DNA from 4 places in the Picosynechococcus sp. NKBG15041c genome. Region 1 is predicted to be linked to each of the others. Evidence: predicted binding sites of a transcription regulator. Region 1 holds the regulator's gene; each other region holds the start of a gene.
The links. The regulator NtcA, encoded in region 1, controls nitrogen genes in cyanobacteria. The targets are predictions, from matches to a motif close to TTTGTANCNNNNGNTACAAA.
Positions count from the first base shown of each region.

Region 1 (2,203 bases):
CGCTGGGGTCGAGGATGCGCACCACCCCAAAGGCGAGCACTTGACCCGTTGTAAGAGCAACATTGCCACTCCGGAAGTTGATATAACTGGCTTCGAGAATGTTGACCTGTTCTTCGAGGGTGCCAATTTGACCTTCTAGCCCCGTGAGAATTTGATCTTTTTGGGCGATCGACTGGTCTAGTTGAGCAATGCGATTATCGCGGTCATTGATCTCTGCTTGGAGCTGACTCTGTTGATTTTCCAGGGCGACGATTTGCTGAGAACGTTCCTCAATTACTGTATTTTGACGATTTAATTGAGCCCGGAGAGATTCACTCTGGGTTTGGAGGCGATCGCGCTGTTCCCGGAGCGTTCTTTGCTCCGTGGTGAGGGCGGTGATATCTGCTTGGAGATCTGCGGCTTGGCTCCGAAACCGCTCTAGTTGGGTCTGGGCCTCTGCAAATCTTCCTTCAATTTCTTGGAGCTCCTGTTCTGCTTCGAGGCGATCGCTGCGAGCGGTTGCCAACTCCTGTTCAATTTGTTCCTTTTCCGCCGTCACATCCAACAATTCTTGACGCCGCTGGGCCAAAATTTCATCCAACTGAAAAACCCCTTGGCGCAAGGATTTGCTTAAGCCAAACAACAGTCCCAGGGTGCTTGCTGCGATCACGGTTCCCGTCATCACTGTCACCACTACCGCCGTCTGTTTTGGCCGCAGATTAAACAGCGTCAACCGCGCTTTGCCGACCTTGCTCCCCAGGCGATCGCCCAATGCCGCCAAAATGCCCCCCAAAATGAGCACCGAAAATATTAGTACAAAAGCACTAGTCATTTAACACCAGGCGATATCTAAACCCAAAAGTACCACCCATCTACTGTAACGTTAAGCGAACTGTTGGCTCAGGTTTACCGGATCATGGACAGTAATTTTCTTTTTGTAGATCGAAATCATGTTCTCCTCCCGGAGTTCCCCCAAAAGGCGTGTCACTGTTACCCTGGTTGAGCCAATCGCCTCGGCGATCGCCTGGTGCGACAACTTGAGGTCAATGCGAATCCCTTCATCGGTCGGCACCCCAAAATCCCGACAGAGAATCAACAAGAAACTGACCAAGCGTGAACCCATATCCCGGTGAGCCAGGGTTTCGATCATCATCTCCGTCTGCAAAATTCGCGACGATAGTCCCTTGAGCATCAACATCGCCAGCTCAGGGTGCTCATTCAAAGCCTTCTGTACCTGCTCAATGGGGGCCGACAACAATTCCACTGGCGTAAAAGCCACCGCATGGTAAAACCGGTCTGACTTTTGCCCCGTCAACAGCGATAGCACCCCAAACACACTATTTTCCCGTAGGAGTGCTACCGTAATTTCTTCCCCAGCCTCATAAACCCGTGATAGTCGCACCGCCCCCTTGAGGAGAAAGTAAACCCGCTCCGCTGGATCGCCTGGGAAGAAAATTGTTTTGCCCCGGTCGTAATTTTCCACCACAGGCGGGAAAGGGCCGCTATGAAACTGACGAAATGCCGTCGCAAGATCCGTAACTTGAGTTGCAGGTGATTCAGACACAGGATTGGCAGAAAAAGGAGGTTGGTTGAAATCGGGGTTATACATAGATTCTGTTGGGCAAGGTTTTTTCACCAAGGTGGGTACAACATCCGTGCTCAGTGTGCAGAGACCATAAGCATTCCCCTTAAACTAAATCTTATCCTGGTATAGTATTTTGTACTTTTTGCTTCAAAATAATTATGGATTTCTGGGTCAGTCTCGCGTAATTTTCTAAAATTTCCCGTGATTTGCCCTAAAGCAGCCATTTGCACAGAGGCCAGCGGCAGGCGAAGATGATAAGCGCTGTCTGCCTGGCTCGAATTTTTATACCTTTTGGGAACCCATATGCTTGATTTAACTGGAAAAAATGCCCTGGTGACGGGGATTGCAAATAATAAATCCATTGCCTGGGGCATCGCCCAACAATTGCACGCCGCTGGAGCAAATATCGGCGTTACCTACCTCCCCGATGATAAGGGCCGTTTTGAGAAAAAAGTGGGTGAATTGGTTGCCCCACTGAACCCGAGTCTTTTCCTCCCCTGCAATGTGCAGGATGATGCCCAGGTGGATCAAGTATTTGAGACAATTCAAAAAGATTGGGGCAAACTCGATATTCTCATTCACTGTCTTGCTTTTGCGAACCGAGAAGATTTGACTGGTGATTTTAGTGATACTTCTCGG
Region 1 is NZ_AP040363.1:1,474,201-1,476,403, forward strand. It holds gene ACZ45B_RS07150 (DUF3084 domain-containing protein) at 1-811, opposite strand, end outside; gene ntcA (global nitrogen regulator NtcA) at 863-1,588, opposite strand; gene fabI (enoyl-ACP reductase FabI) at 1,868-2,203, shown strand, end outside.

Region 2 (2,203 bases), 1.4 Mb from region 1:
TCGGGCGATCGCCGCAAGCCAGAAAGAGAAAAGCACCGATATCGATGCTGTGGTCGATGCTGAAGAGATCGCCCATATCGTCGCCTCTTGGACAGGGGTGCCCCTCAACAAGCTCACCGAGAGCGAGTCTACCAAGCTCCTCAACATGGAAGACACCCTACACCAGCGCCTAATTGGTCAGGAAGATGCGGTCAAGGCCGTATCCCGAGCCATCCGTCGCGCCCGGGTCGGTCTGAAAAATCCCAACCGTCCGATCGCCAGCTTTGTCTTCTCTGGGCCCACCGGGGTGGGTAAAACGGAGCTCACCAAAGCTCTCGCTGCCTACTTCTTCGGTTCTGAAGATGCGATGATTCGCCTCGACATGTCCGAATTTATGGAACGGCATACCGTTTCTAAGTTGATTGGTTCTCCTCCAGGCTATGTCGGCTATAACGAAGGCGGTCAACTCACCGAAGCTGTGCGCCGTCGTCCCTACACCGTCATTCTCTTTGACGAAATCGAGAAGGCTCACCCCGACATCTTCAATATGCTCCTGCAAATCCTTGAAGATGGACGCCTCACCGATGCCAAAGGACGCACCGTCGACTTCAAAAACACCCTGATTATCTTGACTTCTAACATCGGTTCCAAGGTGATCGAAAAAGGTGGCGGTGGCCTTGGGTTCGAGTTTGGTGAAGATGCTGCCGAGTCCCAATACAACCGGATTCGCTCCTTGGTGAACGAAGAATTAAAACAATACTTCCGCCCCGAATTCCTCAACCGTCTCGACGAAATCATCGTCTTCCGTCAGCTCAACAAAGAGGAAGTCAAGGAAATCTCCGAAATTCTTCTCAAGGATGTCTTTAAGCGCCTAACAGAGCAGGAAATCACCCTACAAGTGACCGACAAATTTAAGGAACGTCTTGTGGAAGAAGGCTATAACCCCTCCTATGGGGCGCGTCCCTTACGTCGGGCGATCATGCGCTTGTTAGAGGATGTTCTCGCTGAGGAAATCCTCTCGGGCCGTGTTGGTTCTGGTGATACGGCGATCGTCGATATCAACGAAGAAGGAAAAGTGGCCGTCAGTAAGGCAGAAAAAACCCTAGAGCTGGCTAAACAACCAGGCTAGTTTTCCTAAGAAGACTGACCCTAAGACCTTTATGTCAGCCTTAAAATTTAAGTGATTTAACCCTGGGGAGCCTGAGAGCTCCCCTTTTTTATCTGTCAAGGAGAGGTGATTCTTAAGTTTTCCTGATTTTTTTGGGGATTTTCTTGGTTCGATGTAACAATGACTACAGAAAGTATTTTGAGGCTCAGTGAGGAAATCTCTATGAAATTAACCTATCGTGGTGTTTCCTATGATTATCGCCCTGCAACGTTAGAAGTAATGGAAGGGGATATCGTGGGTCGTTATCGTGGGCAGACAATCCGCCGCCACTGTGTAGCCGAAACTCTTGAGCGTCCTGAGGTGGAATCTGTATTACTCCACTATCGGGGGAATACTTACCAAAGTCTTCAAGCTGTGCCCGAGGTCTTACCCCAACGCCAAGCTGCAGCTGCCGCTTGTCCTGTGCAAGTTTTGCCATTGACAAAGCTGATGGGTCAAGATGCTCGCCGGATTCATTTAGAAAATATGCGCCATAGTCTTGAGCGTCGCTTGCAAACAGCCCAAGCTCGGGGGGATGAGCATTTGATTAGCTTATTGCAACAGGAATCCAATGCTTTGCCTTCGATGTAAGCGGGGCTGACACAGTTATCAATTAAGCACAATAGAAAAATATTTTGGAAGTGGTTTTGTGGCTGCTTCCTTTTTTATTTGGGTTTAACAATTGGGGCGATCGCCCTGGGTGAGATTTCCTTCTTCGGGAATAATGGAGAGAATGGTGTTTGCTAAGTAATGATGCGCATTTTATTGGTAGATGATGAACGAGAGTTGCGGGGAGCCCTCAGCCAAATTTTGGGGCGCGAAGGGTACTTGGTTGATCTAGCAGAAACGGGTCAGCAGGGGTTAGAGTTAGCCTTTAACAAAGATTATGATCTCCTAATTTTGGACTGGATGTTACCCCAATGCTCGGGGGTGGAAATCTGTCGAAAAGTACGGGCCCAGGGGCGGACCACACCAATTTTGTTTCTCACGGCGAAAGATACTGTCGATGACCGGGTGTCAGGGTTGGATGCTGGAGCTGATGATTATTTGATGAAACCCTTTGAGCTGCGGGAATTG
Region 2 is NZ_AP040363.1:1,359-3,561, forward strand. It holds gene ACZ45B_RS00005 (ATP-dependent Clp protease ATP-binding subunit) at 1-1,108, shown strand, start outside; gene ACZ45B_RS00010 (DUF4278 domain-containing protein) at 1,310-1,717, shown strand; gene rppA (two-component system response regulator RppA) at 1,880-2,203, shown strand, end outside.
Region 2: ACZ45B_RS00010 (DUF4278 domain-containing protein) is a predicted target of NtcA. The motif match lies at 1,259-1,278, and genes of this name have one in related genera.

Region 3 (2,203 bases), 1.3 Mb from region 1:
GGGGATTTCCTTGTTCTGCCAACCGACGCAAATCCGACTCTTTCACAACAGCATTTCCCGGAAGATAATTTGATTATGGCACCGGATCTTCCCGAGCCGAAAGTTGCCCACAAAATCCCCATAAAAATTGAGGAGAAGCAACACCGCCTCTCCTCAACAATTCACTTATTTACTTTTCCCAAGTCTCCCTTCGTAATCGGAGATTTCGGAAAATATGCTCCCTAAGCCGCTACCGCTGCCGGCTTTTTGCTGTTACGAATCCCTTCGATCGCTTCAGCATAATCAGGCGCACCGAAGACCGCAGAACCGGCCACGATCGCATTCGCACCTGCATCGATGACCTGCCAAGCATTAGAAGGCTTGATGCCGCCGTCAACTTCGATCCAAGGATCCAAGCCGCGCTCATCACACATGGCCCGGAGCTTTTCGATTTTTTGCACCATGGAAGGAATAAAGCTTTGACCCCCGAAGCCGGGGTTCACACTCATGATCAGAATCAGGTCACACACATCCAGCACGTGCTCAATGATGTCGAGGGGGGTAGAAGGATTGAGTACAACCCCAGACTTTTTGCCCAGCTCACGAATTTGGCAGAGGGTGCGGTGGAGGTGAGGAGAAGCATTGTGCTCGGCATGGACAGAGATGATATCAGCGCCAGCTTTCGCAAAATTTGCGACATATTTCTCAGGCTCAACAATCATCAAGTGCACATCCAAAGGCTTTTTGGTGTAGGGACGAATCGCTTCAACAATTAACGGCCCGATGGTGATGTTTGGCACAAAACGACCATCCATGACATCGACATGAATCCAGTCCGCCCCAGCTTCATCAACGGCTTTAATATCTTCACCAAGGCGGCTAAAATCCGCTGAAAGGATAGACGGAGAAACAACAATTTTTTTGTCAGTCATGGTGGGGAAATGCCTCTTATCTCAAGAATTTGAAGTTGGTATCAATATTAACAAAAGTTTGTATCAAGATCGTTTGACCCTGGGCTGAATCAAGAACTTGTTTCAAGAAACGCTAACGATTGGGGGGCCGCAGGGAGCCATCGGTTTGAACGGGCAGCAGAATGCTGTTGAGTTTGCGCAGCTGCTCAGCCGTGCCCATACAAATCAAGACATCCCCCAATAAAAGTAATGTATCCCCCGTGGGGCCAGGGATTAGTTCCCCATCTTGCCGACGAATTGCAAGCACCAAAGCTCCGGATTTGACCCGGAGGCGAGCTTGACTCAGGCTACGGCCAACATAACCGCTGTAATTACTATCGACACGGACTTCTTCGAGGTAATAGGAATGCTCTGTGCCAGTGAGAATGCCATCAACAAAGTCCATGACCTGGGGTCTAAGGGCGGCAGCAGCTAAGCGACGCCCCCCGGTAATGTATGGTGAAACAACGGCATCGGCCCCGGCCCGACGTAATTTTTCGATGGCTTCTTCAGTGCTGGCCCTGGCGATCGCCCGGATCTTTGGATTCAATGTTTTGGCCGAGAGCACGGTGTAGAGATTTTCTGCATCGGAGGTGAGGGCGGCCACCAAGCCAATGGCTTGCTCAATTCTTGCCGCCTGGAGATATTGATCTAAGGTCGCATCTCCCTGAATGCAGATATAATTTTCGGCCTCGGCGATCTCGATCCGTTCGGGGTCAAGATCAATAACCACAAACGCAATTTTTTCTGCGACGAATTCTTTGGCCACCTGCTGCCCAGTACGCCCCAGACCACAGACAATGTAATGGTTATTGAGTTCATTAATTTGCTGTTGATATTCTTTCAACCGTCTGATCTCCTGAAAATAACCGCTGGCCATCGCTTCCACAAAGCGATTTACTATGTATCCCCCGGCAATGAGGCCCAGCAGGATTAGAATACTGGTAAAGATCCGGGAGCGATCGCCGAGGGGATGAATTTCCCCAAAGCCCACCGTTGCCAGGGTGATAATGGTCATATAGGCAGCATCGACCCAAGACCAATGCTCAACGGCAACAAACCACCCCATGCCGAGGAGAAATAGCCCCATAAGCATGAGCAAACCCAGCAGAAGTTGCTCCTTGAGACGTCCATATTTTTGTTCGATACTCTGCACCGATGAACCTCAACGAAGCCTCATATTTGTAAGCAAAATGGCAGACAGTTTTTCCTCCCCCGTAGGAACCTTAAAAAAATTGCAGAATTTCTTTAGCCTGTGGCCACTCTGTCTTTAG
Region 3 is NZ_AP040363.1:203,795-205,997, forward strand. It holds gene ACZ45B_RS00990 (hypothetical protein) at 1-46, opposite strand, end outside; gene rpe (ribulose-phosphate 3-epimerase) at 222-911, opposite strand; gene ACZ45B_RS01000 (potassium channel family protein) at 1,024-2,085, opposite strand.
Region 3: rpe (ribulose-phosphate 3-epimerase) is a predicted target of NtcA. The motif match lies at 947-966, and genes of this name have one in related genera.

Region 4 (2,203 bases), 750 kb from region 1:
AAGACCGACTTTGCGGCCTTCGGGTTTGCATCAACCCAATCCTGCCGTAAACCCAAGGCTTTCTCTGGGTGATCTTTCCACAATTCTCCAGTTACCAACGCGCTATACCCAACATCCTGGTTAATCAATTGCGCATTCCAAGGCTCACCGACACAGAAGGCCTCCATGTTACTCACCTTCATATTGGCAACCATCTGGGGTGGCGGTACAGGAATGACTGAAACATCATTGTTCGGATCGATGCCCCCTGCGGCTAACCAGTAGCGCATCCAGAGATCATGGGTTCCCCCAGGAAAAGTCATGGCACATTTAATGTCTTTGCCGCCTGCCTTTGCTTGGGCAAAAACATCCTTTAAGGGTGAACTATCAACAGTCACATTCAAATCTTTATACTCATTACTGACAGAAATTCCTTGGCCATTGGTATTTAACCGTGCCAAGATATACATCGGCACAGGCCCACTGTTCGTAATTGTTCCCAAGGTCATTAAATAAGGCATTGGTGTCAGAATATGTGCTCCATCAATGCCTCCCCCAGCGGAACCCAGTTCGATATTGTCACGGGTCACAGGCCAAGAAGCTTGCTTGAGAATTTCTGCCCCAGTCATCCCATATTTGTCAAAGAAACCTTTTTCTTTAGCGACGATTAATGGGGCGGAGTCAGTAAGAGCAATAAAGCCTAGTTTAACAACATTGGTTTCTGGGGCATCCTCCGGCGCGAGTACAGATTCTACGGTGGGCGCAGGGGTAGAAGTTTGAGATGTTTGCGAACTGCCACAGGCATGGAGAATCGTCGTACCAACAGCCGCACTAGCTGCAGTAAAAATAAACTTGCGACGGGAAAGATTGCTCATAGTTCTAATTAGCTTGAAGGCGATGAAAATTAGGAATTATTGCGACATCCATAGCCCATGCGACATGGATAGTGCAGACAACAATTAACAACATCTTTTCCCAAGGTTTTGTGAATGCCTAATTAGGAATCGATAATTAAGAGAGTCGAATTTCTAGCCATAAAGTTTTGTATCTTAAGTAACATTGCCTGTTTGTTAATCCTTTTTTTTGAGAATGCAATGCATTTTCTACATTTCTCAAAAGATTTCCGGAGAACATGCGAAGAATACATAACTTTTTTCAAAAAACAACAGGGTTTTACCAGGTAAGGGGGAGCGTCACTGTAGCAGGATTTTGGCGAGTTGTTTCTATGTCCAGGGCCTGTTCTACCTGTTGATAAATTTGGGCAGCTTCCGTGGGGGAGTTGCCGATGCTAGTCAGCCCAAGTTTACCAAATTCAGATAAGGTTCCCATTAGGTGAAAGACGCTGCCTGTCTTGGTGCTGCTATCGAAATGAAGACCATGGGCGGCAATGATATCCATCAAGTCGCTTGGGAGTAGACCTTGGTATTGGGGCTTTTGTAGGTTATCGGAGGCGATGTAATATTTTGGCTGATGCTGGGGGGTAAAAAATGATCCAGTAGACCAGTCATAGAAGCCATTGGTCAGGAGTTGCAGGGTCATCAGGGGGTGAGTTGTCCCACCTTTGCGCAGATTGATTTCGATCGCCTGGAGATCCCAGCTGCCATTGGTATTTTCGGTGGCGATGAAATCGACGCCATAGCGTTCCATGGCGCCTTTTGCAGCGAGGGCTTTCCCTACCTTGAGGCCCAGCTCTTGCAATTGGAGACGATATTCACTGGCGGCGGGGAAATGACAGCCTAAGTAAATCTGGCCGTCGCTACCGCCGAGGATTTGGTCATGGGTCGAGAGGATCCGTACGTCGCCCCCAGGGGTGATTAGTCCCTGGACGCTTGGCGATCGCTTGGTTTCTCCTTCGATAAAAGCTTCGGCGATCGCCCCCAGTTCGGGAACGCGGGAGGCAAAATTATCCCAGGTTTCCCCGGCCGCTTGAAAGCTTAATCGGGGAAGTGCTTTGGTGATTTGTGTACACCGTTCCGCAAAACTTGTTCCTGGGGAATCAAACGGGAGGGTTAACACCGCATTTCCTTCCCCAGAAAAGCCCTCATTGAGCTTGATCACAATTCGTTTGAGGTCTGGTTGCCGGTCCCACAGTTGGGCTGTGACCTGGATTAACTCTGGCACTGTTTTCACCAAGGCGCTGCCATCGGGATAGGGGACACCCGCCGTTTGAAAAATCTCTCGACTACCACTTTTTGAACCCCAATAGCTCAGGCTGGGACTAGCC
Region 4 is NZ_AP040363.1:2,225,897-2,228,099, forward strand. It holds gene ACZ45B_RS10675 (CmpA/NrtA family ABC transporter substrate-binding protein) at 1-854, opposite strand, end outside; gene ACZ45B_RS10680 (peptide ligase PGM1-related protein) at 1,153-2,203, opposite strand, start outside.
Region 4: ACZ45B_RS10675 (CmpA/NrtA family ABC transporter substrate-binding protein) is a predicted target of NtcA. The motif match lies at 1,021-1,040, and genes of this name have one in related genera.